DNA from 3 places in the Streptomyces olindensis genome. Region 1 is predicted to be linked to each of the others. Evidence: riboswitches for the same ligand, from Rfam matches in the RefSeq annotation. Region 1 holds a riboswitch; each other region holds the start of a gene.
The links. Region 1 has a riboswitch for cobalamin ahead of ABZ948_RS32840 (energy-coupling factor ABC transporter permease). Riboswitches for the same ligand answer to the same signal wherever they lie in the genome.
Positions count from the first base shown of each region.

Region 2: it holds a riboswitch for cobalamin, as region 1 does, so the genes downstream of both, ABZ948_RS15400 (ABC transporter substrate-binding protein) here and ABZ948_RS32840 (energy-coupling factor ABC transporter permease) in region 1, are expected to answer to the same signal.
Region 3: it holds a riboswitch for cobalamin, as region 1 does, so the genes downstream of both, ABZ948_RS10900 (cobalamin biosynthesis protein) here and ABZ948_RS32840 (energy-coupling factor ABC transporter permease) in region 1, are expected to answer to the same signal.

Region 1 is NZ_JBEYZD010000071.1:26,752-36,483, reverse strand. Features, by position in the region: gene abc-f (ribosomal protection-like ABC-F family protein) at 1-1,514, shown strand, start outside; gene ABZ948_RS32860 (GNAT family N-acetyltransferase) at 1,522-2,058, shown strand; gene ABZ948_RS32855 (ABC transporter permease subunit) at 2,130-3,977, shown strand; gene ABZ948_RS32850 (MDR family MFS transporter) at 3,974-5,281, shown strand; gene ABZ948_RS32845 (serine/threonine-protein kinase) at 5,488-6,912, shown strand; cobalamin riboswitch at 7,040-7,225, shown strand; gene ABZ948_RS32840 (energy-coupling factor ABC transporter permease) at 7,256-7,957, shown strand; gene ABZ948_RS32835 (energy-coupling factor ABC transporter substrate-binding protein) at 7,954-8,328, shown strand; gene cbiQ (cobalt ECF transporter T component CbiQ) at 8,334-9,083, shown strand; gene ABZ948_RS32825 (energy-coupling factor ABC transporter ATP-binding protein) at 9,080-9,732, shown strand, end outside.
Region 2 is NZ_JBEYZD010000020.1:47,021-56,752, reverse strand. Features, by position in the region: gene ABZ948_RS15410 (APC family permease) at 1-1,059, opposite strand, end outside; gene ABZ948_RS15405 (CoA-binding protein) at 1,191-1,619, opposite strand; cobalamin riboswitch at 1,714-1,874, shown strand; gene ABZ948_RS15400 (ABC transporter substrate-binding protein) at 1,959-2,978, shown strand; gene ABZ948_RS15395 (FecCD family ABC transporter permease) at 2,975-3,988, shown strand; gene ABZ948_RS15390 (ABC transporter ATP-binding protein) at 3,985-4,788, shown strand; partial or broken gene ABZ948_RS15385 (hypothetical protein) at 4,909-5,262, shown strand; partial or broken gene ABZ948_RS15380 (hypothetical protein) at 5,686-6,024, shown strand; gene ABZ948_RS15375 (SixA phosphatase family protein) at 6,021-6,563, shown strand; gene ABZ948_RS15370 (YigZ family protein) at 6,592-7,218, shown strand; gene ABZ948_RS15365 (MFS transporter) at 7,403-9,010, opposite strand; gene ABZ948_RS15360 (MarR family winged helix-turn-helix transcriptional regulator) at 9,107-9,691, shown strand.
Region 3 is NZ_JBEYZD010000013.1:88,526-98,257, forward strand. Features, by position in the region: gene ABZ948_RS10885 (putative cobaltochelatase) at 1-132, opposite strand, end outside; gene cobN (cobaltochelatase subunit CobN) at 129-3,785, opposite strand; gene ABZ948_RS10895 (cobyric acid synthase) at 3,782-5,290, opposite strand; gene ABZ948_RS10900 (cobalamin biosynthesis protein) at 5,293-6,228, opposite strand; cobalamin riboswitch at 6,329-6,449, opposite strand; gene ABZ948_RS10905 (hypothetical protein) at 6,604-6,825, opposite strand; gene ABZ948_RS10910 (inorganic phosphate transporter) at 6,857-8,098, opposite strand; gene ABZ948_RS10915 (lysozyme) at 8,243-8,995, opposite strand; gene ABZ948_RS10920 (class II aldolase/adducin family protein) at 9,192-9,732, shown strand, end outside.

The sequences.
Region 1 (9,732 bases):
CCACCTTGCTGCGGCTGCTCGCCACGGCCGAGACGCCGGACACCGGGGACATCACCGCCCGCTTCCCCGGCGGCACCGGCCACCTCGCCCAGACTCTCGGCCTCGACGCGGACCGCACCGTGCAGGACGCCGTCGACCTCGCCCTGACCGAACTGCGCGACATGGAGCGAAGGCTCCGTGCGGCGGAGGAGTCCCTCGCCGACGCGTCGGAGGAGGAACTCTCCTCGTACGGCGCACTGCTGAGCGCCTACGAGGAACGCGGCGGATACGAGGCGGACGCCCGTGTGGATGCCGCCATGCACGGGCTCGGGCTCGCCCGGATCACCCGTGACCGCCTGCTCGGTTCGCTCTCCGGCGGCGAGCAGGCGCGCCTCGCGCTCGCCGGCGTGCTGGCCGCCGGCCCCGAGCTGCTGCTCCTGGACGAACCGACGAACCACCTCGACGCGGCGGCCGTGCGCTGGCTGGAGGAACACCTGCGCGCGCACCGCGGCACCGTGGTCGCGGTCACCCATGACCGCGGCTTCCTGGAGCGCATCGCGACCACGATCCTCGAGGTCGACGGGGACGAGCGCACCGTGCGCCGGTACGGCGACGGCTGGGCCGGCTACCGCGCCGCGAAGGCCGCCGCCCGGCGCGCGGCGGAGCAGCGGTACGCGGACTGGGTCGAAGAGGTGGCGAGCACCGAGGAGTTGCTGGAGGCCGCGGGCAGGCGGCTGGCCACCACCGGCCGCGACCCCAAGCAGGGCTTCGGCAAGCACCGCCGCTCCAGCGAGGCGAAGCTCGGCGGACAGGTGCGCTCCGCGAGGGAGCGCCTGGACCGGCTACGGCGCGACCCGGTGGCCGAACCGCCGGTACCGCTCCGCTTCCGGACCGCGCTGCCGCCGGCGGACGGCGCCCCACCCCAGGGCCCACTCGCCGAGCTCGACGACGTACGGGTCGGGGAACGGCTGTGTCTGGACGGGCTGCTGGCGATCGAGCCCGGAGGGCGCCTCCTCGTCACGGGCGAGAACGGCGCGGGCAAGACGACGCTGCTCCGCGTCCTGGCGGGCGACCTGGAGCCGGACGCCGGCACGGTGCGCCGCCCAGCCCGGATCGGCTACCTCGCCCAGGAACTGCCCGCGCACGCCACGCGGCTGCCGCTGCTCGCCGCGTTCGCGGCCGGACGGCCCGGACTGCCGGACGAGTACGCCGAACAACTCCTGTCCTTGGGCCTGTTCCGTGAACACGACCTGCACGTCCCGGTCGCCGCCCTGTCCGTGGGGCAGCAGCGGCGGCTGCAGATCGCGACCCTGGTGACCCGGCCCGCGGACCTCCTCGTCCTCGACGAGCCGACGAACCACATCGCGCTCGACCTGGTCGAGGACCTTCGGACCGCGCTCGCGGCATACCCCGGGGCGGTGGTCGCGGTCTCGCACGATCGCGACTTCCGCGCGCGCTTCGAAGCCGAGCAGCTGGACCTGCACGCCGGCCGCAGGCGCAGCCCCCGGCCGAGCCGAAAACCTACTTGCATATGATGTGCAAATGCACGACTACACCATCAGGGAAGCCACGGCAGCCGACGTCGACGGGGCCCGGGTGGTGATGCTCGACACGGTGTACCGCGACTTCGACACCGGTTATGTGCCGCGGTGGCACGCCGACATCATCGACCCGGTGTCGTTCTACGTCGCGCCCCCGCGGCACACGCTCCTGGTGGCCGTGGACGAGCGCGACGGGACGGTGGCGGCCACGGCGGCGCTGGACGCGCGCGGGCCGGCGCATCCGCCGAACCCGCGCTGGCTGGCCGAGCGGTTCCCCTCGGGCGAGACCGCGCAGCTGCGGCGGGTGTACGTGCGCCCCGAGCACCGGCGGCGGGGCCTGGCGCGGCACCTCGTGGAGGGGCTGCTGGAGTTCGCGCGGGCCGACGGCGGTTACCGGTCCGTCTATCTGCACACGTATCCGCACTCACCCGGCGCCATGGGCCTGTGGCGGGCGCTGGGCAAGGTGCTGTGCGACGAGCGCGAGGAAGTGCCCGGCGGAGGCACCGGGGTCGTGCACTTCGAGATCCCCTTCTCCTGAGCGCAGTGGTGTTCAAGACCTCCTCCGTGACCAGGGGCCTCGCCGCCCTGCGCGTCCTCGCGCGGGGCGGGATCCCGACGCTGCTGTGGCGGGCCGTGCTCACGGCCGCCCTGGTGGGCGCGATCGGCCTGCTGCCCTGGCTGTCGCGCACCGACCCGGCGCTGACCGTGCTCAAGGCCCGCTCGGCCGACCGCGACCCGACACCCGGGACGCTGCGGGCCGTCCGTGACCAGCTCGGCCTCGACGACGGCCCGCCGGCCCTGCTCGGCCGCTGGCTCCGCGGGCTGCTGCACGGCGACGCGGGCACCTCGTGGGTGTCCGGCGCCGAGGTGCTGCCCGGCGTGGCGCAGGGACTCGGCGCATCGCTGCTGCTGATGTCCGGGGCCCTGGTCGTCGCGGCGGGCACGGCGGCGGCGGTGTGCGCCCGTACGCTCCGGCTCGGCTCGCGCGGACGGCTCGCCGCGCGCGGCCCCGGCGGCACGGCGGCCGCCGTGCTGGCGGCGCTGCCCGAGTTCCTCGTCGCCTCGGTGCTGGCGTCCGTGATCGGAGTGCAGCTCGGCTGGCTGCCCGCCCTCGGCTGGTACGGGCCGCAGTGGATGGTGCTGCCCTCGCTGGCCCTCGGGCTGCCCGCCGGGGCGGTCCTCGGACGGATGCTGGACGACCTGCTGCCCGGCGCGTTCGCCGAGCCGTGGGCGCTGGCCGCGGCGGCGCGCGGGGTGCCGCCGAAGTCCGTGGCGCGGCAGGCGGTGCGCCGCTGCGTGCCCGGGCTGCTGCCGAACCTGGGCCTGTTCGTGGTCGGTCTGACCGGCGGGTCGGTCGCCGTCGAGCAGATCTTCGACATCCCGGGCCTGGGCCGGCTCACCCTGCAGGCCGCCCTGGCCCAGGACCTGCCCGTGCTGCAGACCGGCACCCTCGCCCTCGTCCTGCTCGCGGCCGCCGCCGGGTTCCTCGCCCGGTGCACGGCCCGGCTGCTGATCGGGCCCGCGCTGCGCGACGGCGCCCTGCACTCCCCGCACCCGACCGGCCCGCCCGCGCCGCGCACCCTGCCCCTGCTGTACGGGGCGCTGCTCGCCGCCGTCATCGGCTTCGGCCTGCCCCGTGACGCGCTCACCCTGGACGCCCTGGGCCGGCTGCAAGCCCCCTCCGCGGCCCACCCGTTCGGCACGGACGCGCTCGGGCGGGACGTCCTCGCCCGGGTCTCCCACGGGGCGCTGACCACCCTCGGCACCGCCCTCGCGGTGAGCGCCGCCGCGCTGGTCGCGGGCCTGCTGCTGGGGCTGCTGCCGAGGCTGTCCGGGCCGCTGGTCGACACCGTCAGCGCCGTACCGCCCGTCCTCGCCGGTCTGCTCGTCGCCGGCGTCGCGGGCAGCGGCCCCTGGACACCGGCGTTCGCCGTGGGCGTCGTGGCCTGGGCCCCGCTGGCCGCGCACACCTCCTCCCTGCTGCGGCAGGAGCGCGCGACCACACACCTGGCCGCCACCCGCGCGCTGGGCGCCGGGCGCCGCCACCTGCTGCGGCACGAGCTGCTGCCCGCCGTGCTGCCGCCGGTGACCCGGCACGCGCTGATCCGGCTGCCCGGCGTCGCGCTGAGCCTCGCGGCGCTCGGCTTCCTCGGCCTGGGCGCCCAGCCGCCGTCACCCGAGTGGGGTCTGCTGCTCGCCGAGAACCAGCCGTACGCCGAGCGCGCCCCTTGGGCCGTCCTGTTCCCCGCCGCCGTGCTCGCCCTGCTGGGGGCGCTCGCGGTGACGGCCGCGGGCGGCGTACGGCCGCCCCGGCGGCGCGCGCGGCCCGGCGGCCCGGCCGGACCGCCCGGGAAGCCGGTCGAACCCGTCCCGGGCCCTCGGCGGAACCACCCCGCCGCCCTCCTCGTCCCCGTGTCCTCCTCACCGACGTCCCCCTCACCGACAGAAGAACGATGACCGATCGCATCTCCCGCGCGCTCCCCCGCCGAACCGCCCGTCCGTCCAAGGCCCCGCGCAGCCCGCGCGCCCCGCGCGAGAGCACCTGGCGGCTGTGGAAGGACCTGTCCCCGCTGCTGCGGCTGCTGATCCTCACCCAGCTCGCCTTCAACATCGGCTTCTACGCCGTCCTGCCGTTCCTCGCCGAGCACCTGGGCACCGCGATCGGCATGGCGGGCTGGCTGGTCGGGTTCGTGCTCGGGCTGCGCACCTTCAGCCAGCAGGGGCTGTTCGTGGTCGGCGGCTGGCTCGTCGACCGGTGGGGCGTGCGGCCGGTCGTGCTGTCCGGCTGCGTGCTGCGGATCGCCGGCTTCGTGTGGCTCGGGTACGCGGAGGCGAGCTGGGCCGTGATCGGGGCGGTGCTGGTGATCGGTTTCGCCGCCGCGCTGTTCTCCCCCGCCGTGGAGTCCGAGGTGGCCCGCCAGGCGGTGGTCTGGGAGGAGGACGGGCACGGCCCGCGTACGCGGGTGCTGGCCCTGTTCAGCGTGGCGGGGCAGGCCGGGGCCTTCGTCGGACCGCTGCTCGGCGCCCTGCTGCTCGCCGTCGACTTCCGCACCGCGTGCCTGGCCGGCGCCGCGGTCTTCGTGCTCGTCCTCGCCGGGCACCTGTGGCTGATGCCGCAGCACATCCCGGGCCGGGTCCGCGTCCGGCAGCGGGGCGGGGTGCGCGTGCTGCTGCGCAACCGCCGTTTCCTGGCCCTGTGCTGCGCGTACGGCACATACCTGCTCGCCTACAACCAGCTGTACCTGGCCCTGCCGGACGAAGTGCAGCGCGCGGCGGGCTCCCAGGCGCCGCTGTCCTGGCTGTTCGCCCTGTCCTCGGTCCTCGTGGTGTTCGCCCAGCTCCCGGTGACCCGCTGGGCGGGCGACCGGCTGGACCTGCGCCGCTCCATGACCGCCGGGCTGCTGCTGATCGCGTCCGGCTTCGCGGTGGTGGCCGCCGCCCGTCCCGCCGGGTGGACGGGCGCCGCCGGGCTGCTGCCGGCCGCCGGGTTCGTGGTCCTGCTCACCGTGGGGCAGATGCTGGTGGTGCCCGCCGCCCGTGCCTGGGTCCCCGACCTCGCCGAGGAGGGCCGGCTCGGCCTGTACATGGGTGCGCTGTCCTCCGTCTCCGGCCTGATCGTGCTCGTCGGCAGCGCCGCCACCGGTTCCCTGCTCGACCTGGGCCTGCCCGCCGCCGTGCCGTGGCTGGTCCTCGCGGCCGTGCCGGCCCTGGCGGTGGCGCTGCTGCCGCGCCGGGAGGAGGGGGCGCTCCCGGCGGGCTGACCGGGCCCGGCAACCACGCGGGCGGGAGCGTCACCCCCGAGGGCGACAGCGCGCTCCCGGGTTTTCCGGGACCGTATCCGCCGGGGACACCGCAGCGGAGCACACTGATCATCCGGCGCCAGTATCCTGGGTCGGCTGCGGCACCCCCCACCAATCCCCGTGCGAACGCGGGGAGTTCGGCCTGCGGCGACGACCTTCCCACACGCATGAGACGAGGACGAGTGCTGCTAGCGGGCCGCTACCGGCTGGATGTTGAGATCGGGCGCGGTGGAATGGGAGAGGTCTGGCGTGCGTACGACGAGACGCTCGCCAGAGCGGTGGCCGTCAAGCTGCTGCTGCCCCAGGACACCGACGCCACGGCGGCCTCCCGGTTCCGCCTGGAGGCTCAGACCGCCGGGCGTCTCAACCACCCGAACCTGGTCGGTGTGCTGGACTTCGGCGAGTACGACAACCGGCTGTACCTGGTGATGGAGCTGGTCGAGGGCGACAGTCTCGCCGGGGTGCTGGCCGCGTCGGGCGCGCTCCCCGCCGGCCGGGTGGCCGACCTCGCCGCCCAGGCCGCCGCCGGGCTCGCCGCCGCGCACGCGCAGGGCATCGTCCACCGCGACGTCAAGCCCGCCAACCTGCTGCTGGACGCGGGCGGCACCCTGAAGATCGGCGACTTCGGCATCGCGCGCTTCCTCGACGATCCCGGGGCCGCGCTCACCGCCACCGGCCAGATCGTGGGCACCGGTCTCTACCTCGCGCCCGAACGCGCCCTGGGGCAGCCCGCGGGGCCCGCCTCCGACATGTACTCCCTGGGGTGCGTGCTCTACCAGCTCCTCAGCGGCCGCCCGCCGTTCCAGGCGGACACCGCCGTCGCACTCCTCCACCAGCACCTCGACAGCGCCCCGGTGCCGCCCCGCGAGCTCGGTGTCGCGGGTCTGCCGCCGGCCTTCGAGAACTACCTCCTCGGGCTCCTCGCCAAGCAGCCCGAGGACCGGCCCTCGGCCCAGCAGGCCGCCGAGTGGTTCGCCGGCGGCGCCTGGCGGGGGCTGCCCGAGCCGCTGCCGGAGGCCGCGTCGCCGGTGCCGTCCGCCGCTCCCGGGGCGTACGCGCCCGCCGAGCCCCGCAGCGTGACCACCTACGCGCTGCCCGGCGCCCCCGCGCTGCTCACCACCCGCACGCCCCACGCCGGACGCGCGCGCCGCGCCGCGCCCCGCGACCGCCTCGGCGACCGGCGGCGCGCGGCCGCGACGATCGCCGCGGCGGCCCTCTTCCTCGCCGCGATGCTCGCCGGCATGCTCTGGTTCTCCCCCGACGACACGGCGACGGAGGGCACGGAACCGGACGCGTCACCGACCGCGAGTAGCCCGGCCGCCACCCCGTCCGGCGGTTCCGCCTCGCCCCTCTCCTCCGCCCCGGGCGCGGACACCGCTCCGGCCGCCGGCACCGTGGCCGATGTCACTCCGCCCACGACTCCGTCCCCGTCGACCGCTCCCCCTTCTCCCACCCCGAGCCCCGCGGCCCCCACGCAGGAGGCGACCGCCGACGCACCGCGACAGGCGGAGCAGCCTCGGCAGGAGAAGCCCCGTAAGGTCCGGCCGGTCGGGGACGGCGACGACGACGGGGACGACGGGGGCGACGACTGACACGGCCCGCCGTCCGGCGGCCCGGGGCCGCCCGTCCCGCTCGGATCCGCGGCGGCATGCGCCGGTGTGCGAGCGGGCGCCCCCTCACGCGCCCCCTGCGTGGCTTGTCATCGCCCTTATCCCGGCCTTATTGTCACCACGCCTTGGTGAACGGGAAATCCGGTGTGATGCCGGTGCGGCCCTCGCCACTGTGAATCGGGAAGTCCGGCTCCAGCCCCCACGGGCAGCCACTGGGTCCTGAAGGACCCGGGAAGGCGGAGCACGGGCGGTGGTACCCGTCAGCCAGGAGACCGGCCAAGGCGCGTCAACCATCCACGAGGTGCTGGAGAGGGTCTGCTGAGCCATGCACATAGCCGAGGGTTTCCTGCCTCCGGCGCACGCGGTCGCCTGGGGCGTCGCGTCGGCGCCGTTCGTCGTCCACGGAGTCCGGTCGCTCACCCGTGAAGTGCGCGAGCACCCCGAGAGCACCCTGCTCCTCGGTGCCTCCGGCGCCTTCACGTTCGTCCTGTCCGCCCTGAAACTGCCGTCCGTCACCGGCAGTTGCTCCCACCCGACCGGCACCGGACTGGGGGCCATCCTGTTCCGCCCGCCCATCATGGCGGTCCTGGGCACCATCACCCTGCTCTTCCAGGCCCTGCTGCTCGCGCACGGCGGCCTCACCACGCTCGGCGCCAACGTCTTCTCCATGGCGATCGTCGGGCCCTGGGCCGGATACGCGGTGTACAGGCTGCTGCGGCGGTACGACGTGCCGCTGATGGGGGCCGTGTTCTGCGGGGCGTTCGTCGCCGACCTGTCCACCTACTGCGTCACCAGCGTGCAGCTGGCGCTCGCCTTCCCGGACCCGGGCAGCGGATTCCTCGGCGCGCTCGGCAAGTTCGCCTCCATCTTCGCCGTCACGCAGATCCCGCTCGCGGTGAGCGAGGGCCTGCTCACCGTCCTCGTGATGCGGCTGCTGGTGCAGTCCAGCAAGGGCGAACTGACCCGGCTGGGCGTGCTCCTCGCCGACAAGCGCGCGCGGACCGAGACCGAGGCGGTGGCCCGATGAACCGGAACACGAAGATCAACCTGGTGCTGCTGCTCGCCGTGGCCGCGCTCGCCGTGCTGCCGCTCGCACTCGGCCTCGGCGACCACAAGGAAGAGCCGTTCACCGGCGCGGACGCCCAGGCGGAGACGGCGATCACCGAGCTGGACCCGGGCTACGAGCCCTGGTTCTCGCCGCTGTACGAGCCGCCGTCCGCGGAGATCGAGTCGGCGCTGTTCGCCCTCCAGGCGGCGCTCGGCGCGGGCGTCCTCGCCTACTACTTCGGTCTGCGGCGCGGCCGGCGCCAGGGCGAGGAACGGGCCACGGCCCGTCAGGAGGCCGCCGACCGGGCCACCGCGGGCGTCCCCGGGGAGTCCCCGGCCGACGGGGCCTGAGCCGCGTGCTGCCGATCGACGCGGCGGCGCACAGCAGCCGCTGGCGCCGCCGCCACCCCGTGGACAAGGCCGTGCTGGGACTCGGCCTCACCGTGCTGGCGGTCTCGCTGCCGCCCTGGCCGGGCGCGGCCCTGGTGCTCGTGGCGGCGCTGTCCCTGCTGCTGGGTCCGGCCGGTGTGCCCGGCCGGCGGCTGTGGCGGGCCTACCGGGTGCCGCTCGGCTTCTGCGTGACCGGCGCGCTCACCCTGCTCGTCCAGGTCGGCGGGCCGGGGGGCTTCGTCTCCCTCGCCGGTGACGGGCCGGTGCGGGCCGGGGAGTTGCTGCTGCGCACCTCGGCGGCCTCCCTGGGGGTGCTGCTGTTCGCCTTCACCACGCCGATGTCCGACCTGCTGCCCCGCCTGGTGGCGGCGGGCGTGCCCGCACCCGTCGTCGACGTCGCCCTGGTGACCTACCGGATGAGCTTCCTGCTGCTGGACTCCGTGCGCCGTGTCCGGGACGCCCAGGCCGCCCGGCTCGGGCACACCAGCCGGGCCGCGGAGTGGCGGTCCCTGGCCGGGCTGGGCGCCACCGCGTTCGTCCGGTCCTTCGACCGGGCGGCCCGCCTCCAGGCCGGTCTCGCCGGGCGCGGCTACGACGGCACCCTGCGCGTCCTGGTGCCCGAGGCCCGGGTCTCCGTCCGCTTCACCGCGGCCAGTTGCGCGCTCCTCGCGGCGCTGGCCGTCCTCACCTTCGTTCTGGAAAGGCCGCTGACATGAGCGAGGCCGCCCTCGTCGCCCTGCGGGGCGCGTCCTTCGCCTACGAGGACGGCCCGGCCGTGCTCAGCGGCCTCGACTTCGAGATCCGCGAGGGGCGCGCCCTCGCGCTGCTCGGCCGCAACGGCAGCGGCAAGACCACGCTGATGCGGCTGCTCAGCGGCGGACTGAAGCCGCACGAGGGCCGGCTGACGGTGGACGGGCAGCCGGTGACGTACGACCGCAAGGGCCTGACCCGGCTGCGCACGACCGTCCAGCTGGTGGTGCAGGACCCGGACGACCAGCTGTTCGCGGCCTCCGTCGAGCAGGACGTGTCCTTCGGGCCGCTGAACCTCGGGCTCGACGACACGGAGGTGCGGGCCCGGGTGGCTCAGGCGCTCGACGCCCTGGACATCGCCGCCCTCGCCGACCGGCCCACCCATCTGCTCTCCTACGGGCAGCGCAAGCGGACCGCCATCGCGGGCGCGGTCGCCATGCGGCCCCGGGTCCTCGTCCTCGACGAGCCGACGGCCGGGCTCGACCCCGACGGCCAGGAACGGCTCCTCGACACCCTCGACGGGCTCCGCGCGCGGGGCACCACGGTGGTGATGGCCACTCACGACGTCGACCTCGCCCTGCGCTGGGCCGACGACGCGGCGCTCCTCACCCCGTC
Region 2 (9,732 bases), on a different contig from region 1:
CACACCGCGCGCGTCGGTGCGCGTGAAGATCTTCGGCGCGTAGCCGTTGCGGGCCAGGCCGTAGGAGATGCGGGAGGTGGCCGTCGTGTAGATCAGGCCGGTGCCGCCGGGGGAGACCACCGCGTCCAGGTACAGCACCACGCTCAGCCAGCCGAGCCCCAGCAGGGTGGCCAGACCCGCCCAGGGGCCGCTGATGCCGGGGTAGTCGAGCTTGGTCCAGCCGTGTGCGAACGACGCCAGGGGCAGGGCGGCGATGAAGACGACCTGGAGCAGGAGGTAGACGACCGCGCCGATGGCGACCGAGCCGATCGTCGCGCGCGGCAGGTCCCGCGCCGGGTCGCGGCTCTCGCCCGCGAGCTGGATCGCCTGCTCGAAGCCGAGCAGGGCGAAGATGATGCCGCTGGAACTGACGGCGCTCAGCACGCCGTGGGCGCCGAACGGGGCGAAGCCGTGCTCGGTGAAGTTGCCCGGGTGGAAGTTGCCGGCCGCGATGATGAAGATCGCTGCCAGCGGGACGGCCACCTTCCACCACGTGGCGGCGCTGTTGGTGTGCGCCAGGAGCCGCACACCGAGGAAGTTGATCACGACGAACACGGCCATGAGGACCACGGCGACGACGAACCCGGCGGCCGTCAGCGTCCCGTCCGCGGCGTGCTGGAAGCCCTGCGCCCAGTGCCAGTGCCCCGCGTACCCGATCATGGCCTCGACCTCGATCGGTGCCACCGTCGCGGCCTGGAGCCAGGAGAACCAGCCGAAGGACATGCCCGCCAGTCCGCCGAACGCGTAGTGCGGATAGCGGGCCGTGCCGCCCGCGACCGGGAACATGCCGCCCAGTTCCGCGTGCACCAGCGCCAGCAGCACGATCGCCACCGCGCCGATGAGCCAGGACAGGATCGCCGCGGGACCGGCCGCCACGACCGCCTTCTCGGCGCCGTACAGCCAACCGGATCCGATGATGGACCCGACCGACGCCCACATGAGCCCGATCAGTCCGACGTCCCTGCGCAGTCCGCCCGGGCTTCTGTCCACCCCCACTGCCACCTGGTCGACGCTTGCCATTCAAGGGGCCTCTCATCAACGAACTCGGAGAGTTCAGCGAGCAAGAGGCCTCAGGCTAGGAACCGGTCACCGGCGGCAGAAAGACGAGTTGTACGCCCTTGACCGGGCAGGGGCGTTTCCTGGCAATCGCTTCAGGAATCCGCTACGCGGCGATGGGGAAGTCGTGGGATCTCGATGGCCGGGCAGCGGTCCATCACCATCTCCAGGCCCGCCGCGCGAGTCCGGTCGTACGCCGCCTCGTCGACGACGCCGAGCTGGAACCACACGGCCTGCGCGCCCTTCGCGACCGCCTCGTCCGCGACGGCCCCGGCGAGGTCGCTGTTCACGAAGACGTCCACGACGTCCACGTCGAAGGGGATGTCCGCCAGGCTCGCGTACCCCTGCTCGCCGTGCACCGACTCCGCCTTCGGGTGCACGGGCACGACGCGCTTGCCGAAGCGCTGGAGCACCTCGGCGACGCCGTACGCCGCGCGCTGCCGGTTCGACGACAGGCCCACCACGGCCCAGGTGTCGCCGAGCTCGGTGAGGATCCTGCGGACCGTTGCCTCGTCGCCGTACACCGGCGGCCTCCTCGAACGTCGCGGAAGAACTGCTGCCCGCACAACGAAGCAGGGTGCGCGGTGATTCCCCGGCACCCCGTGATAGCTTGCCGAGGCCAGTCGAACCCATGTACGTGGGTCAGGGAATCCGGTGCGAATCCGGAACTGACGCGCAGCGGTGAGGGGGACGGGCGGGGCCTCGGCCACTGGACTGTCGTGCGGACGTCCGGGAAGGCGCCCCGATCCGGGTGAACCCGAGTCCGAAGACCTGCTGGCGGCCCCCGCGGCCGCGCGCGGCGGGGGAGCACCGTACGACCGGGCCCCGCGATCGGGCCCTCGACGCCTGAGGACTGGTTTTCCGTGCCCCTCGCCCGACCCGCCCGTGCCGCCGTGCTGCTCGCGGCCGGCTCCCTGCTCCTGACCGGCTGCGGCGACGCACGCCCCGCCCCCGCGAAGGCCGCCGCCGTCACCCTCGACAACTGCGGCCACGAGGTACGCGTCGCGGCCCCGCCCCGGCGCGCCGTCTCCCTCAACCAGGGCACCACCGAGATCCTGCTCTCCCTCGGCCTCGCCGACCGCCTCGCGGGCACGGCCACCTGGACCGACCCCGTGATGAAGGGGCTGGAGAAGGCCAACGCCCGGGTGCCGCGCATCGCCGACAACAACCCCTCCTTCGAACGGGTCCTGGACGAGGACCCCGACTTCGTCGCCGCGTCCTTCGTCTCCACCCTCGGCAAGGGCGGCGTCGCCACCCGCGAGCAGTTCGAGAAGCTCGGCGTGCCCACGTACGTCTCCCCGTCCGACTGCGCCGGCAAGGACAACTCGGGGGGCGGCGACGGCGCGCGCGACAAGGCGCTCGGCATCGACACCGTCTACGGCGAGGTGCGCGACCTCGCCGCCGTGTTCGGGGCGAAGCAACGCGGCGACGAGCTCGTGGCCTCCCTCCAGCGACGCATGAAGAAGGCCACCTCGGGCATCGACGCCTCCGACGTCACCCTCCTGTACTGGTTCGCCAACTCCGAGTCCCCCTACGTGGCGGGCTGTTGCGGAGCGCCCGGCATCATCACCCGGGCCCTCGGCGCGAACAACGTCTTCGACGACACGCACCAGGAGTGGCCGCAGGTCAACTGGGAGACGGTCGCCGACCGCGACCCGGACGTCCTCGTCATCGGCGACCTGACCCGCAGGTCGCAGACCGCCGAGTCCGCCGCGAAGAAGATCGCCTTCCTGGAGTCCGACCCGGCCACGAGGAACATGGACGCGGTCCGGCACAAGCGGTACGTGCTGCTCAGCGGGCAGGCCATGAACCCGACCATCCGCACCGTCGAGGGCGTGGAGCAGGTCGCCGCCGCGCTGCGCGCGTTCGGGCTCGCGAAGTGACCGCGCGCGCCCTGGGACTCGGCGCCGCGGGGACCCTGCTGCTGGTCGTCTCCCTGGCGCTGGCGATCACCATCGGCCCGGCCGACATCCGGGTCGCGGACGTCTGGTCCGTCGTAGCGGCCCACCTGGGGCTCGGCACCTCGGACCTGACGCCGATCCGGGACGGGATCGTCTGGCAGCTGCGGCTGCCGCGCACCCTCCTCGCGGCCGTGTGCGGGGCCGGACTCGCCGTCTGCGGGGCCGTCATGCAGTCGCTGCTGCGCAACCCGCTCGCCGACCCGTTCGTGCTCGGGGTGTCCTCGGGCGCCTCCACCGGCGCGGTCCTGGTCGTCGTGCTGGGCGTGGGCGGCGGGGTCGTCCCGGTGTCCGCCGGGGCGTTCGCCGGTGCCCTGCTCTCCTTCGCGCTCGTGCTGCTGCTCAGCCACACCCTCGGCGGCACCACCGACCGGGTCGTCCTGGCGGGCGTCGCCGCCATGCAGCTCTTCTCCGCGCTCACCTCCTTCATCGTGCTGACCGCCGCCGACGCCGAGACCACCAAGGGCGTGCTGTTCTGGCTGCTCGGCTCGCTCGGCGGCGCGGGCTGGACCGACGTCCGGCTCTGCCTGGCCGTCCTGGCGGTGGCACTCGTGGTGTGCCTGTCCCACGCCCGTACGCTCGACGCCTTCGCCTTCGGGCAGGACGCGGCGGCCGCCCTCGGGGTGTCCGTGGCCCGCACCCGCCTGGTGCTGCTGTGCGTCACGGCCCTGCTCACGGCCGCGCTCGTCAGCTCGGCCGGGGCGATCGGCTTCGTCGGGCTGGTCCTGCCGCACGCCGCCCGGGCCCTGGCCGGCCCCGGCCACGCCCGGCTGCTGCCGGTCACGGCCCTCGCCGGCGCGGTCTTCCTGGTGTGGGTCGACACCCTCGCCCGGACCGTCCTCGATCCCCAGGAGGTGCCGGTGGGAGTCGTGACGTCGCTGATCGGGGTGCCGGCGTTCGTGGCGGTGCTGTACCGGACGCGGAGGGCGCGATGAGCGAAGCGACCCGAGGGATCGCGCCGGAACCCGGGCTGCGCGCCGACCGGGTGTGCCGCCGGGCCGACGGGCGCCTCATCCTCGACGGCGTCGTCCTCGCGCCTGAGCCAGGCTCCACCGTCGGCGTCCTCGGACCCAACGGCTCCGGCAAGTCGACGCTGCTGCGGCTGCTGGCCGGGCTGCTCACCCCGACGGCCGGGGTCGTCACCCTCGACGGCACGCCGCTGGGCGGCCTGCCCCGCCGTACGGTCGCCCGCCGCCTCGCCGTCGTCGAGCAGCAGTCGGACCCGCAGGTCGAGTTGACCGTCGAGGACGTCGTACGGCTCGGCCGGGTGCCGCACCGCCGTGCCTGGACCCCCGCCTCGGCCGACGACGAGCGGGCCGTGCGGGCCGCGCTGGAGCGCACCGGCCTCGCCGACCGGGCCGGCCGGCTCTGGCACACCCTCTCGGGCGGCGAGCGCCAGCGGGCGCAGATCGCCCGCGCGCTCGCGCAGGAACCCCGCGAACTCCTCCTGGACGAGCCGACCAACCACCTCGACATCCACCACCAGCTCGACCTGCTCGCCCTGGTCAGGAGCCTGCCCGTCACCACCGTCGTCGCCCTGCACGACCTCAACCTCGCGGCGATGTACTGCGACCGGGTCGTCGTCCTGAGCGCGGGGCGGGTCGTGGCGAGCGGTGCTCCGGGTGACGTCCTCACCGAGGGGCTCATCGCGGAGGTGTACGGGGTGCGGGCGGCCGTCAGCCGCGACGGGCACGAGGGGCGGCCCCACGTGCGGTTCCTGGGGACGCTGGGGTGAGGGGCGGACGCCACCGCGACAGCGCCGTCCCGCACGCCCTTGGTGCGGCGATTTCGCCACGGTGACCGAAAAAAGCCGAGCGGGCCTGCGCGTATCCGTCCGCCCGCCTAGGCTCGCATCGTGCTGCGCATCATCGACGCCCGTACCGGCGAGCCGGTCGACGCCGCCCCCGCCCGCCGGGGACTGACCCGTGTCGAAGTCCACGCGTCCGACTCCGACACGACGGACCTGCGAGTGCTGCTCGTCGCGGACCTGCTCGTCCGGGCACTGGAGCTCGGCGGCACCCCCGTGTGGGCGATGCTGACCGGCGGACGCCGGCAGGCGGAGCTGCGGGCGACCGCCGCGACGCTCGGCATCCGCCCCCTCGAGGACAGCCCCGACGTCGGCGCGGGCCTGGGCGAGTCCCAGGTCATCCATGTCGCGGCGGAGGCCGGTGCACCACCGGACGGGGTACGGATCGCCGTCGCGCCCGTGCGACGGGGGAACCTGGGCGCGCGGGTCGGTGGGCCGGGGGGATCGGGCGCGCGGGTCGGTGGGCCGGGGGGATCGGGCGCGCCGGTCACCGGGTCGGGGGAATCGGGTGCTCCGGTGACCGGGCCGGGGGAATCGCGTGCGCCGGTCACCGGGTCGAGGGGACCCGGCGCGGGCGCCGGTGGGCCGGGAGCCCCCGGGGCGTCGGCCGGTGAGCGGCCGAGCGGGGGCGGCCCGGCCGGTGAACGGCCGGACACGGGCGGCCGGGCCGGGGGCTCACCGGAACCCGGGGAACCGGGCGCGAGGAGCGGAGAGCCGTCGCACGCCCGGCCGGCGGAACGAACCCCGTACGGCGGCCGGTCGGCGGAACGAACCCCGTACGGCGGCCGGTCGGCGACATCGACCGCCCCGCTGCAGACGGTCGCCGACCCCGCGGTCCTGCGTCTCGCCCTGCTCGCCCGGCACCACAGCGCTCCCGTCCGACTGGAGCCGGCCGGTCTCGACGACGCCGGTGTCACCCTCGCCCGCTGGCGGGGCGCTGTCGCCCGCTGGGCCCGGCGGCCCTCGCGGCCGGTGCCCGACGACGTGCGCGGGCGGCTGCGCGCGGCCTGGGAGGACGACCTGGACGTGCCCGGGGTGCTGGACGTCCTGCGCCACGTCGAGACCGCCCCGGACCTGCCGGACGGCGCCCGCTTCGAGACGTACGCCTACGCCGACCGGCTCCTCGGCCTCGAACTCACCCGCGACCTGGGAGCCCCGTCATGATCGAGCGTGCCGGAGCCGGCCCCCTGCGCCGACTGGTCGTGCTGCGGCACGCCAAGTCCGCCTGGCCCGTGGACGTCGCCGACCACGAACGCCCCCTCGCCCCGCGCGGACGCCGGGACGCCCCCGCCGCGGGCCGGGCCCTGGCCGAGGCCGACTGCCTGCCGGACCTCGCCCTGTGCTCCACCGCCGTACGCGCCCGCCGGACCTGGGACCTGGCCGCCGCCGAGTGGGGCACGCCCCCGCGGGTCCGGTTCGACCGGCGCCTGTACGCCGCCGCTGCCCCCGGCCTCCTGACCGTCGTGCACGAGGTGCCCGCCGAAGTGGAGACGCTGCTGCTCATCGGGCACAACCCGGGCCTGGAGGAACTGGTCCTGGCGCTCGCAGGCGACGGCCTCGACGACACCGTGGAGCAGGTCCGCACCAAGTTCCCCACTTCGGCGATCGCCGTCCTGTCCTGGCGCGGCACCACCTGGCGGGCCCTCGCCCCCGGCGCGGCGCTGCTCACGTCCGTGACCGTGCCCCGGGGTGCGAGGAAGTAGCCCCGGGGCCCGCGCATAGGCTGGCCGGATGCAGGACGAATACCGCACGGTCGCCCACGCGGGCGTGCACGAGACCGAGGTCAACCGCTCACGCTTCCTGTGCGCCCTCGCACCGGCGGCCACCGAGCAGGAGGCCCAGGCGTTCATCGCCACGGTCCGCAAGGAGCACGCCGACGCCACCCACAACTGCTGGGCCTACGTCATCGGCGCCGACGCCTCCGTGCAGAAGGCGAGCGACGACGGCGAACCCGGCGGCACCGCGGGCGTCCCCATGCTCCAGATGCTGCTGCGCCGCGACATGCGGTACGTCGTCGCCGTCGTCACCCGCTACTACGGCGGGGTCAAGCTCGGCGCGGGCGGGCTCATCCGCGCGTACGGCGGGGCCGTGGGCGAAGCCTTGGACACCCTGGGCACGCGAACCCGCCGCAGGTACCGCCTCGCCACGATCACCGTCGACCACCAGCGGGCCGGCAAGCTGGAGAACGACCTGCGCACCACCGGACGCGAGGTACGGGACGTGCGCTACGGGGAGGCGGTCACGATCGAGATCGCGCTGCCGGACGCCGACGTGGACGCCGTTCGCGCCTGGCTCGCGGACGTGACCTCCGGCACGGCCCGCTTCGAACCGGGCGGGGAGGCCTACGGCGACGCCTGACACGCGGTCAGCACAGACACCGCGGCCGGGAGGCGGCCCGGCGGGCCCCAACGCCGGTGGAGCGGGACGGTGGCCCGCGGCGCAGCACGGCGGCCGTCGCCGACCCGAACCCGCTGCGCCCCCTCGGCCGGACCGGCGAGGGGGCGTCCCCGGCGGGCGCCGGACCGTCCGCCGGGGACGGTGGCTATCGGTCGGTGTCGGCGGCGGGCTCCTCCGTCTGTACGGCGGAGCGCTGGGCGTCGGCACGCCCCTGCGGTGGCCGGTCGCCCTCGACACGCGCACTCCCCGCGGCTTCCCCGCTCACGGGGACGCGGCCCAGCCGGACGGCGAGCAGTGCCGTGCCGACGGCGACCGCCGCGAGGACGCAGGCGGTGAGGTCGAAGGCGTCGGCGAAGTCGCCGATGCCGGTGTCCGGACCCGGCGCCTGGGGGTTGGTGCCCAGGAAGCCGCGGTACAGGGCCCCGATGACGGCCACCCCGAAGGCCATGCCCGCCTGCGTGACGGTGTTCAGCACACCCGATCCGGCGCCCGCGTCGTCCGGGTGGACCCGGGAGAGGACGGTGTCCACCAGGGGCGCGACGACCAGGCCCTGCCCGAATCCGGAGACTCCCATCACCGCCGCGAGCCCGATCGCCTGGCTCGTGCTCTCCAGGCCGGTGACGGCGGGCACGGCGGCGAGACCGGCCGCCATGACCAGGCCGCCCGCCACCGACACTCCGATGCCGAACCGGGCGGCGAGCCTGCGGCAGCCCGCGGAGGCGGCGATGAAGCCGAGGCCGAGCGGCACGAAGACCATGCTCGCGGCCAGCGGCGTCAGCCGCAGGCCCGACTGGAGGTGGTAGGTGAGCACCAGGAAGAGCCCGGCGTTGCCGGAGAAGAACAGCAGCACCGTGCCCATGCTGAGCGGGAAGCCCTTGGCCCGCAGCAGCCGGCTCGGCAGCAGCGGGTCGTTGCCGCGCGATTCCGTACGGCGCTCCCACCGCAGGAAGACCATGGCGCCGATCCCGCTGAGGGCGAAGCAGACGTACGTCCACCAGGGCCAGCCGTGCTCACCGCCGAGGATCAGCGGGACGAGCACCAGGGGCAGCAGCACGGCGGTGAACACGGCGCCGGCGATGTCGAGCCGCGGCAGATCGTCGCTGCGGCTCTCGGCGACGGCGAGCACGGCCGCACCCAGGATCGCGGCACCGATCGGCAGGTTGATCAGGAAGATCATGCGCCAGCCGAGACCGGCCACATCCAGGTCCAGCAGCAGGCCGCCGCCGACGAGTCCGGCGATGACGCCCGCGCCGATGGCGGCACCGTAGGCGCCGACGGCACGGGCGCGGTCGCGTTCGTGCACGAAGACGGCCCGGATCAGCGAGAGCACCTGCGGGGTCATCACCGCGGCCGACAACCCCTGGAGCACCCGGGCCGCGATCAGCGTGGCCGGGCTGGGCGCGAGCGCGCACAGCAGGGACGTCAGGGTGAAGGCGGCCACGCCGTACAGGAAGGTGCGCTTGCGGCCGAACCGGTCGCCGAGGCGGCCGCCGGTCACCATGCCCGCCGCGTAGGCGATGACGTATCCGTCGATCACGAACTGGAGTTGGCCGAACCCGGCGTTCAGATCCGCCTGGATGGCCGGAGCCGCGACGTTCACGATGAACATGTCGATCTGGCTCATGAACATCGCGAGCAGGACCACGGTGAGCCCCGCCCAGTCCCGCCCGGTGGCTCGGGGAGGGCCCGTGGCGGTGACGGCACCCGCTTCGGCTCCTGTCTTCTTGCTCGCCTTCCGTGTCTCTGTGCCCATATCACCACTCGGTTCCGACGTGCGCCGAGCACCCCCGGCGCTCGTTTAGTGCTAAATTCAGACCTAAATGTAGCAGGCGTGCGAGAAGGGGAGCCCATGGCGGCGGACGAAAGCGATCACTGGCCGACGGGAGGGGACGCGGCGGACGCCATCGCGGCCGCCTGGAGCCGGGAGCGGCCCCGGACCCCGGTGGCCTCCATCGGCGTGGTGACGAGAATCTGGCAGCTCGCCAAGCACTTCGGCGACGACCGCCGGCGGGTCCTCGCCGAGGCGGGAGTGGACCCGGCCACGCTCGACCTGCTCAGCGTGCTGCGTCGCAGCGGGCCGCCCTACACCCTGAGCACCCGGGACCTCGCCGCGCACTCGCTGGTCACCGCGGGGGCCATCTCTCAGCGGGTCGCGCGCGCCGAGCGCGACAACCTGGTCACGCGCCGCCCCGCCCCCGGCCGCCGCCGTGCGGTCCTCGTGGAACTGACCCCGTCGGGGCACGAGTTGGTGGAGCGCACGGTGGACCGCGTGCTCACCCGCGAGGCACGGCTGCTGGAACGCCTGGGCCCGGAACGACGCGAAACGCTCGCCGAGTTGCTGCGCGAACTGCTGGACGACGTGCAGGACCAATTGAACGTGCGCGGGGTTTCCCATGTCGGGCACGAAGGCTTCGACCACACGGGGCAGGGCTGAACTCGGCGTTCCATGGCACAGGTGGGGACAATTGTGGTGAA
Region 3 (9,732 bases), on a different contig from region 1:
CGTCGACTTGGCGGTGCCCTTCTCACCGCGCACCAGCACACCGCCGACCGCCGGTGACACGGCGTTCAGCAGCAGCGCGAGCCGCAGGTCGTCCTGGCCGACGACGGCCGTGAACGGAAACGGGGTGGTCACTTGTCGTCGCCCTCCAAGTCGCCTTCGAGCTCCAGGTAGGTGGCGCGCAGCCGCTCCAGCGTCTCCGCGTCCGGCTCGGCCCACAGACCCCGCTCGGCCGCCTCCAGCAGCCGCTCGGTGATGCCGCGCAGCGCCCAGGGGTTGGACTTCTTCATGAAGTCCCGGTTCTCCGGGTCGAAGACGTACTCGGCGCTGAGCTTCTCGTACATCCAGTCGTCCACGACCCCGGCCGTGGCGTCGTACCCGAAGAGGTAGTCGACGGTCGCCGCCATCTCGAAGGCGCCCTTGTAGCCGTGCCGCCGCATGGCCGCCATCCAGCGCGGGTTGACCACCCGGGCGCGGAACACGCGGTGCGTCTCCTCGCCCAGCGTGCGGGTCTTCACCTGGTCCGGGGTGGCGGAGTCGCCGACGTAGGCCTCGGGGGAGGCGCCGGTCAGATGCCGCACCATGGCGACCATGCCGCCGTGGTACTGGAAGTAGTCGTCGGCGTCGACCAGGTCGTGCTCGCGGGTGTCGACGTTCTTCGCGGCGACGGCGATCCGCTTGAACGCGGTCTCCATGTCCCCGCGCGCGGCCCGTCCGTCGAGCCCGCGCCCGTAGGCGTAGCCGCCCCACACCGCGTACACCTCGGCGAGGTCCGCGTCGGAGCGCCAGTTGCGGGCGTCGATGAGCGGCAGCAGACCGGCCCCGTACGCCCCCGGCTTGGAGCCGAAGATGCGGGCGGTGGCGCGGCGCCGGTCGCCGTGCTCGGCGGTGTCCTCGTCGGCGTGGGCGCGGACGTAGTTGGACTCGGCCGGCTCGTCCAGCTCGGCCACCGCCCGCACGGCGTCGTCGATCAGCCCGACCACGTGCGGGAACGCGTCCCGGAAGAAGCCGGAGATGCGGACCGTGACGTCGATGCGGGGCCGGCCCAGCTCCGCCAGGGGGATCACCTCGAACCCGGTCACCCGGCGCGAGGCGTCGTCCCAGACGGGTCGGCAGCCCAGCAGCGCCAGGATCTCGGCGATGTCGTCGCCCTGGGTGCGCATGGCGGAGGTGCCCCACACCGTCAGGCCGACGGACTTCGGGTACTCGCCGGTGTCCTGGAGGTAGCGCTGCACCAGCGAGTCGGCGAGCGACTGCCCGACCTCCCAGCTGAGCCGGGACGGGATCGCCTTGGGGTCGACGGAGTAGAAGTTCCGGCCCGTCGGCAGCACGTTGACCAGACCGCGGGTCGGCGAGCCGGAGGGACCGGCCGGGACGTAACCGCCGTCCAGGGCGCGCAGGATGTGCCCGATCTCGTCGGTGGTCCGCTCCAGCCGGGGCACGACCTCGGCGCAGGCGAACTCCAGCACGGCGACGGCGTCGGCCAGTTCGGTGCCGAGCACCTCGCGGACCAGCGGCGCGCTCTCGGCGACCGCCCAGCCCCGCTCCTCCATGCCCTCCGCGATCCGCCGGCACAGCTGCTCCAGCAGGTCGATCGCGTCGGCGGCGCTGCGCGCGGGGCCGTCGACCAGGTCGGTCAGCTCGACGGGCACCTTCACCGGGGCGCCCGGCTCGGCCAGCAGCTCCTTCTCCACCAGTCCGAAGTGCTCCGCCAGCGCGGCCCGCAGACCGGGCAGCGCGTTGGCCTGGCCGCCCCACACCTGCGAGGCGCGCAGCACGGCCAGCACCAGGTTGACGCGCGGCTCACCGACCGGCCCGCCGCCCAGGATGTGCAGGCCGTCGCGGATCTGCACGTCCTTGATCTCGCACAGGTAGCCGTCGATGTGCATGACGAACTCGTCGAACGCCTCGTCGTCCGGCTGCTCGTCCACGTGCAGGTCGTGGTGGAGCTCGGCGGCCTTCACCAGCGTCCAGATCTGCGCCCGCACGGCCGGGGCCTTGGCCGGGTCCAGGTCGGAGACGAGCGCGTACTCGTCGAGGAGCTGCTCCAGCTTGGCCAGATCGCCGTAGGTGTCGGCGCGGGCCATCGGCGGCACGAGGTGGTCGACGACCGTGGCGTGGCCGCGGCGCTTGGCCTGGGTGCCCTCGCCGGGGTCGTTGACGATGAACGGGTAGATCAGCGGCAGGTCACCGAGGACGGCGTCCGGGGCGCAGCCGCCGCTGAGCCCGAGGCCCTTGCCGGGCAGCCACTCCATGGTGCCGTGCTTGCCCATGTGCACGATCGCGTCCGCGCCGAAACTGTTCTCCAGCCAGCGGTAGGCCGCCATGTAGTGGTGCGACGGCGGCATGTCCGGGTCGTGGTAGATCGCGATGGGGTTCTCGCCGAAGCCGCGCGGCGGCTGGATCATCACCACGACGTTCCCGAACTGCAGGGACGCCAGCACGATGTCGTCCCCGTCGACGTAGAGGCTGCCCGGCGGTTCGCCCCACGCCTCGGTCATGGCGTCGCGCAGCTCCGGGTCGAGCTTGTCGAACCAGGCCCGGTAGTCCGCCAGCGGCACCCGCGCGGGCGCGGCGGACAACTGCTCCTCCGTCAGCCACTCCACGTCGTGCCCGCCGGCCTCGATCAGCCGGTGGATCAGCTCGTCGCCGTTGTCGGGGTACCCCTCGACGGCGTACCCGGCGTCCCGCAGGGCGTCCAGCACCCGCACGGCCGAGGCCGGCGTGTCGAGCCCGACCGCGTTGCCGACCCGCGAGTGCTTGGTCGGGTACGCGGTGAAGACCAGCGCGAGCTTCTTCTCGCCGTTCTCCTTGTGCTTGAGCCGGGCGTGCCGTACGGCGATGCCGGCGACCCGGGCGGCACGCTCCGGGTCGGCCACGTACACCGGTACGTCGTCCGGGCCCTGCTCCTTGAAGGAGAACGGCACGGTGATCAGCCGCCCGTCGAACTCCGGGATCGCCACCTGCATCGCGGCGTCCATGGGGGAGAGGGCGGCGTCCGACTCCTCCCAGGCCTGCCGCGAGGAGGTCAGGCACAGCCCCTGCAGCACCGGGACGTTCATCTCGGCGAGGGCACCGATGTCCCAGGCCTCCTCGTCACCGCCCGCCGAGGCCTGCGAGGCGTGCGTGCCGCCGGCGGCCAGGACAGTGGCGACCAGGGCGTCCGCCCGGCCCAGGATCTCGTACAGCCCCTCGTCCGCACCCCGCAGCGAACCGCAGTACACGGGCAGGGCGTTGGCGCCGTGGGCCTCGATCGCGTCGCACAGCGTGTCCACGAAGGCGGTGTTGCCGCTCAGCTCGTGGGCCCGGTAGAAGAGCACGCCGACGGTCGGACGGCCCTCGCTGAACGCCCGCTCGCCGTGGACGCCGTACTCGGGCATCTTGCGCGGCGCGGCGAAGCCCTCGCCGGTGAGCAGCACCGTGTCGGACAGGAACCGGGCCAGTTCGGTGAGGTTCTCCGGCCCGCCCTCCACGAGGTACTTCAGCGCCTCGGCGACGACACCGGCCGGCACCGACGACTCGGCCATCAGCTCCGCGTCCGGCACGGCCTCGCCGCCCAGCAGCACGGTCGGGATCCCGGCGGCCTTCAGCGCGGCCAGCCCGTCCTCCCAGGCCCGCTTGCCGCCGAGCAGCCGCACCACGGCGAGGTCGGCGCCGTCCAGCAGAGCCGGCAGCTCCTCGCGCACGTCCACGCGGGTCGGATTGCCGATCCGGTACGAGGCACCCGTGGCGGCCCGGGCCGCCAGCAGGTCCGTGTCGGCGGTCGACAACAACAACACAGTGCTCATGCGGGTGCTCCCGGTGGAATGAAGGGCAGTCCTTGCGGCGCGCCGGACTCGATGAGCCGCCACAGCGCGTCGGTGTCCGCGTGCTGTTCGATCAGGTCGCCGAGCCGGTCGAGCTGCTCCTCGCGCAGCGCGGCGAACGAGGTGTCCGGAGCCGGCACGAAACGGCGGCCCGCGGCGGCCGCCACCTCGCGCAGGAACGCCCGCCGGAAGCCGTCCGACTCCAGCGAGCCGTGCCAGTGCGTGCCCCAGGTCTGGCCGACCCGGCAGCCGTCCAGGAAGGCCTCGCCGCCGGTGACGTCGGCGACCCCGTGGTGGATCTCGTAGCCCTCGACGCGCTCGCCGAGGGCCTCGCCCTCCGGCCGGGTGAGGGTCTTCTCGCGGGCGAACCGCACCCGCACGGGCAGGATCCCCAGCCCGTCGACGTGGCCCCGGCGGCTCTCGACGTCGTCCTCGATGTGCTCGCCGAGGAGCTGGAAGCCGCCGCAGACGCCGAGCACCGGCCGCTGTTCGGCGGCCCGGCGGACCAGGGCGTCGGCGAGCCCCCGCTCACGCAGCCAGTCCAGCGCGCGGACCGTGCCACGGGTGCCGGGCACGACGACGAGGTCGGCGTCGGCCAGCTCCTCCGGCCGGTCCACGAACCGCACCACGACGCCCGGTTCGGCGGCCAGGGCGTCCACGTCGGTGAAGTTGGACATCAGCGGCACGGCGCACACGGCGACGCGCAGCACGTCCTCCCCGAGCGGCGGCGCGACGACGGACTCCCGCACGGCGCCCCGCAGGGAGACCCGCAGCCCGTCCTCCTCGTCGATCCCCAGCCCGTGCCGGAACGGCAGCACGCCGTACGTCTTCCGCCCCGTCAGTCCGTGCAGCATGTCAAGGCCCGGCTCCAGCAGGGAGACGTCCCCGCGGAACTTGTTGACGAGGAACCCGGCGACGCACTCCTGGTCCTCGCGCGACAGCAGCGCCACCGTCCCGAAGAACGAGGCGAAGACACCGCCCCGGTCGATGTCGCCGACGACGAGCACGGGAAGCCCGGCGCCCCGGGCGATGCCCATGTTGACGATGTCCGTCCGCCGGAGGTTGATCTCGGCGGGAGAACCGGCCCCCTCACAGATCACCGCGTCATACGTGCCCCGCAACTGCTCCAGGCAGTCCAGCACCGTGCCGAGCAGCTTCTGCTGCCGCCCGCCGTGGTAGCCGCGCGCGCTCAGCTCACCGACCGGCTTGCCCAGCAGCACGACCTGACTGCTCTGCTCCCCCCCGGGCTTGAGCAGCACCGGGTTCATCAGCGCGGTCGGCTCGACCCGGCAGGCCTGTGCCTGCATGGCCTGCGCCCGCCCGATCTCGGCGCCCTCCCGCGTCACGAACGAATTCAGGGACATGTTCTGCGCCTTGAAGGGCGCGACCTTGACGCCCTGCCGCACCAGCCACCGGCAGATCCCGGCCGTCACGACGCTCTTGCCCGCGTCGGAGGTGGTCCCGGCGACGAGAAGCCCACCGCTCATGCTCACTTCCCCCTCTTCAGCAACCGCGCGCCGGCGCACACCCCGAGCGCCAGCCAGGTGACGCGCCGCGAGAGCCGCACGGCCCGCTCGACGTCATGGCGGACGACGGCCCGCCCGTCCGTGTTCAGCACGGGCCGGTGCTCCACCCGCCCGCCGTACGACAGGGTCCCGCCCAGCCGCACCCCGAGCGCCCCCGCGAACGAGGCCTCCACGGGCCCGGCGTTGGGACTGGGGTGCTGCGCCGCGTCCGCCCGCCAGGCGCGGACGGCCCCCCGCGGATCCGGCCCGGCCAGCACTGCGAGGACGGCGGTCAGCCGCGCGCCCGGCCACCCGGCGAGGTCGTCCAGCCGCGCGGAGGCCCACCCATAGCGCCGGTAACGGGCCGACTTGTGCCCGACCATGGCGTCCAGGGTGTTGACGGCCCGGAACCCGAGCAGCCCCGACACCCCGCCCACGGCCCCCCACACCAGCGCCCCGACCACCGCGTCGGAGGTGTTCTCGGCGACGGACTCGACCACGGCCCGGGCGATCCCGTCGGCGTCGAGGGCCTGCGGATCGCGCCCGCACAGATGCGGCAGCCGCGCCCGGGCCGCCTCCACGTCCCCCGCCTCCAGGGCACGCCCGATGGTCCCGGCCTCCCGGGCGAGCGAAGTGCCCCCGACGACGGCCCAGGTGGCGGCTCCGGTGAGCGCGACGGAGGCGACGGCGGAGGACCGCACGGCACGCTCGGCGACGGCCCCGAGCGCGACGGCTCCTCCCGCGCACACGAGCGTGTGCAGCGCGCCCCACCCGCGGTGGTCCCGCCACAACACCCGTTCCACGGCACCCGCGGCCCGCCCGAACGCGGCGACCGGATGCCCCCGGCGGGGATCGCCGAGCAGCAGGTCACCGATCAGGCCGGCGGCGGCGCCGTACGCGAAGACGCGACCGGCACCCATGGGCTCAGCCGGCCAACAGGGCAGGCAGGGGTGGGGTGCTGAACCTCGATCGGCAGCCGCGCATGGCGATACGTGTCCTCACTCAGGGTGTCCACGCCCTGGTTCGACGAGACCGGCGGTGAGAGTTCCTGGCTCCCGGGGGATGGCTACCCCGGTGACAGTGGCGGGACCGCGCCGGACTCACACCGGCTTCCTCTCCTGCCGCCGTACTGGCCCCGGAAGTCCACCACGGCCGCGAACCGCCGTCAACTTGCCCTTGACCTGCGCGGGGAGAGTGTGGAGAACCCCACATCGCCCCTTTCGCGCACACGACGACCGGGCGGCACGGGACCGAGGTCCCGTGCCGCCCGGCGGACACGCTGTGCGATCGGGCCGTCAGGCCACGATCAGATAGATCCCGTAGCCCACGGCCGCCGCGCACGCCGCGAAGCACGCGTACGCGCCCGTGACGGCGAGGCTCGCGGACCCGCCCTCGGCGACCGCGCGCTCGCGGCGCGACAGGCCGGTGATGCCGAGGGTGAACAGGCCCACGAGGGCCACGGTGACGACGAGGCTCACGCCGAAGACGGAGCCGAGGGCCGCCCAGTCGATCTTCATCTCTGCTTCCTTCTCGCTGCCGGTGGGCGGGTCAGACCGTGGTGGTCGTGGAGGGTGTGCGCTCGGCGGTGGCCTGGGCCGGTATCGGCGGCACGTCGGCGGAGGTGCCGCCCGCAGGCGGCGGCGTCACCGCGGCCATCGCCGTGGTGACCACACCGGCCGGCTCCGCGTCGTCGGTGTCGTTGACATTGGTGTGGTCGACGACCTCGCGCCGGGAGATCTTCCAGATGGCCGCCGAGGAGGCGACGAGGAAGACGGCCACCACGGCGGTGCCCCAGTCGCCGAAGCCGGTCACGTACTCGGCGAGCGCGGCCACCAGGGCCGCCGCCGGCAGGGTCAGGCCCCAGGCGACGAACATCCGCGTCGCCGTCGACCAGCGGACCACGCCGCCCTTGCGGCCGAGGCCCGCGCCCATCACCGCGCCGGACACCGAGTGCGTGGTGGACAGGGAGAAACCGAGGTGGGAGGAGGCCAGGATGACCGTCGCCGCGCTGGTCTGGGCGGCGAAGCCCTGCTGCGGCCGGAGGTCGGTCAGGCCCTTGCCCATGGTGCGGATGATGCGCCAGCCGCCCAGGTAGGTGCCGAGCGCGATCGCGATGCCCGCGGAGAGGATGACCCACATGGGCGGGTCGGAGTCGGGCGCGACGGCGCCGCCGGCGACCAGGGCCAGGGTGATGACACCCATCGTCTTCTGCGCGTCGTTGGTGCCGTGCGCCAGGGAGACCAGGCCCGCGGAGGCGATCTGGCCGGCCCGGTAGCCCTTCTCGGAGGCCTTGCCGTCGGCCTTCCTGCCCAGCGAGTACGTCAGCCGCGTGGCGAGCATCGCCGCGACGCCCGCGACCAGCGGGGCGGCGATCGCCGGGATCAGCACCTTCGTGACCAGCACGTCGCCGTGCACCGCGCCGACGCCCGCCGAGGCGATCGTGGCGCCGATCAGGCCGCCCATCAGGGCGTGCGAGGAGCTGGACGGCAGGCCGACCAGCCAGGTCAGCAGGTTCCAGAGGATCGCGCCGACCAGGGCGGCGAAGATGACCTCGGGGCGGATACCGGCCTCGTCGACGAGGCCCTTGGAGATCGTGTTGGCGACTTCGACGGACAGGAAGGCGCCGACCAGGTTGAGGACCGCGGACATGGCCACTGCGACCTTGGGCTTCATGGCGCCCGTGGAAATGGTCGTGGCCATCGCGTTCGCGGTGTCGTGGAAACCGTTCGTGAAATCGAACGCGAGTGCGGTTACCACCACAATCGCGAGGATCAGCGAGAAGCTTTCCATTTACCCAGGCAATCGTTCGAGGTCGTTGGCGCGACGACCGTAAGTAACCTGAGTGAACGGAAGATGAACTGGGAGGGGCGCAGGGGTGTCCGCAACGGAAGGTCGGTGTTCCGCCCTGTCCTGGCGGGCCTTGCGCCCCAACGGCTAGGCGCCCCGCGCGAACCGCTTCAGTCGATCGAGTGACCCGTTGAAGAGATTCTGGTCACCCGGAAGAGTGCCGCTGCCGTTGTCGTACTGCCAGAACGTCCACGACGACCACCCGGCCGGCAGCGTCCCCGCGCTCGCCGAGTCGTAGCGGGCGATCCACAGGGGGTGGTCGGCGGCGAAGGCGGAGCTGTTGCCCGTGCACGTCTTCCACCAGTGGGTGGTCGTGTAGATCACGGGGCGACGGCCGGTGAGCCGCTTGACCTCGTCGCTGAACGCCTTGATCCAGCCGACCATCCCCGCCTTGCTCAGGCCGTAGCACTTCCGCTTCTTGTCGTACGGGTTGTATTCGATGTCCAGCGCGGGCGGCAGCGTCCAGCCGTCGGCGCTCCAGCTGCCGCCGTTGCCCACGAAGTGCGCCGCCTGCGCCGTGCCCGACGACCGGTTCGGCAGCGCGAAGTGGTACGCGCCGCGGACGAGGCCGGCCGCGCGCGAGCCGTTGTACTGCCGGCCGAAGTAAGGGTTGCGGTAGGTGGTGGACTCGGTCGCCTTGACGTAGACGAACCGGGCGCCCTTGCTCCTCGCGCTCCGCCAGTCGACGTTCTTCTGGTGGGACGAGACGTCGTGTCCCTTCGGGCGGCTCGCGGCCGAGGCCGGCGCCTCGGCCAGCGCGGTCCCTCCCAGAGCGAGTGCCGCCGCGTACACCGCGAGCCATCGGCCGCGGCGTCGGGTCGGTGTGCGGTCACGGGCCATGTTTCCCCCCGGAATGGCGACGTGCACGGCAAATCCCCCAGAGCGTACTGGAAGATCATTGAATGCCCGAAGATCTCCGGCCAAGAAAGATCGCGAGGGCTTTTGTGCCGGTCTGCGCCCTTACGGATGGTCGGCTTCCGGCCTAAAGTGCCCCCGCCCGGCGGCGGGTTGCGGAACCGGCTGGCAGGATCGCCGCATGGCTGAGCAGCGAGGCGGCGAGCGGGGCGGGCGGGACGCCCGGGGCGGCGGACAGGGTGCGGGGGAACCGCGGCGGAGGGGTGTCCGACCCGAGGAGGCGCGCGCCTGGGAGGACCTCGTCGCCACGGCCCGCCGAACGGTCGCCGAAGGCCTCGTCGTCGGCACCTCGGGCAACGTCTCGGTGCGCGTCGGGGACACCGTGCTGGTCACGCCGTCGGGCGTCCCGTACGACCGGCTGACGCCCGGCGACGTGACCGGTGTCGACCTCGACGGCCGGCAGGTCCTCGGCACGCTCGTCCCGACCAGCGAACTGCCCATGCACCTCGCCGTCTACCGCACGGCCGACGCCCGCGCCGTCGTCCACACCCACGCCGTGCACGCGACGGCCGTCTCGACGCTCGTCGGCGAGCTCCCGCTGATCCACTACATGGCCGCCGCCCTCGGCGGGCCCGTCCGGGTTGCCCCGTATGCCACGTACGGCACCGACGAGTTGGCCGAGAACATGCTCCGCGCCCTCGCCGACCGCGCCGGCTGCCTCC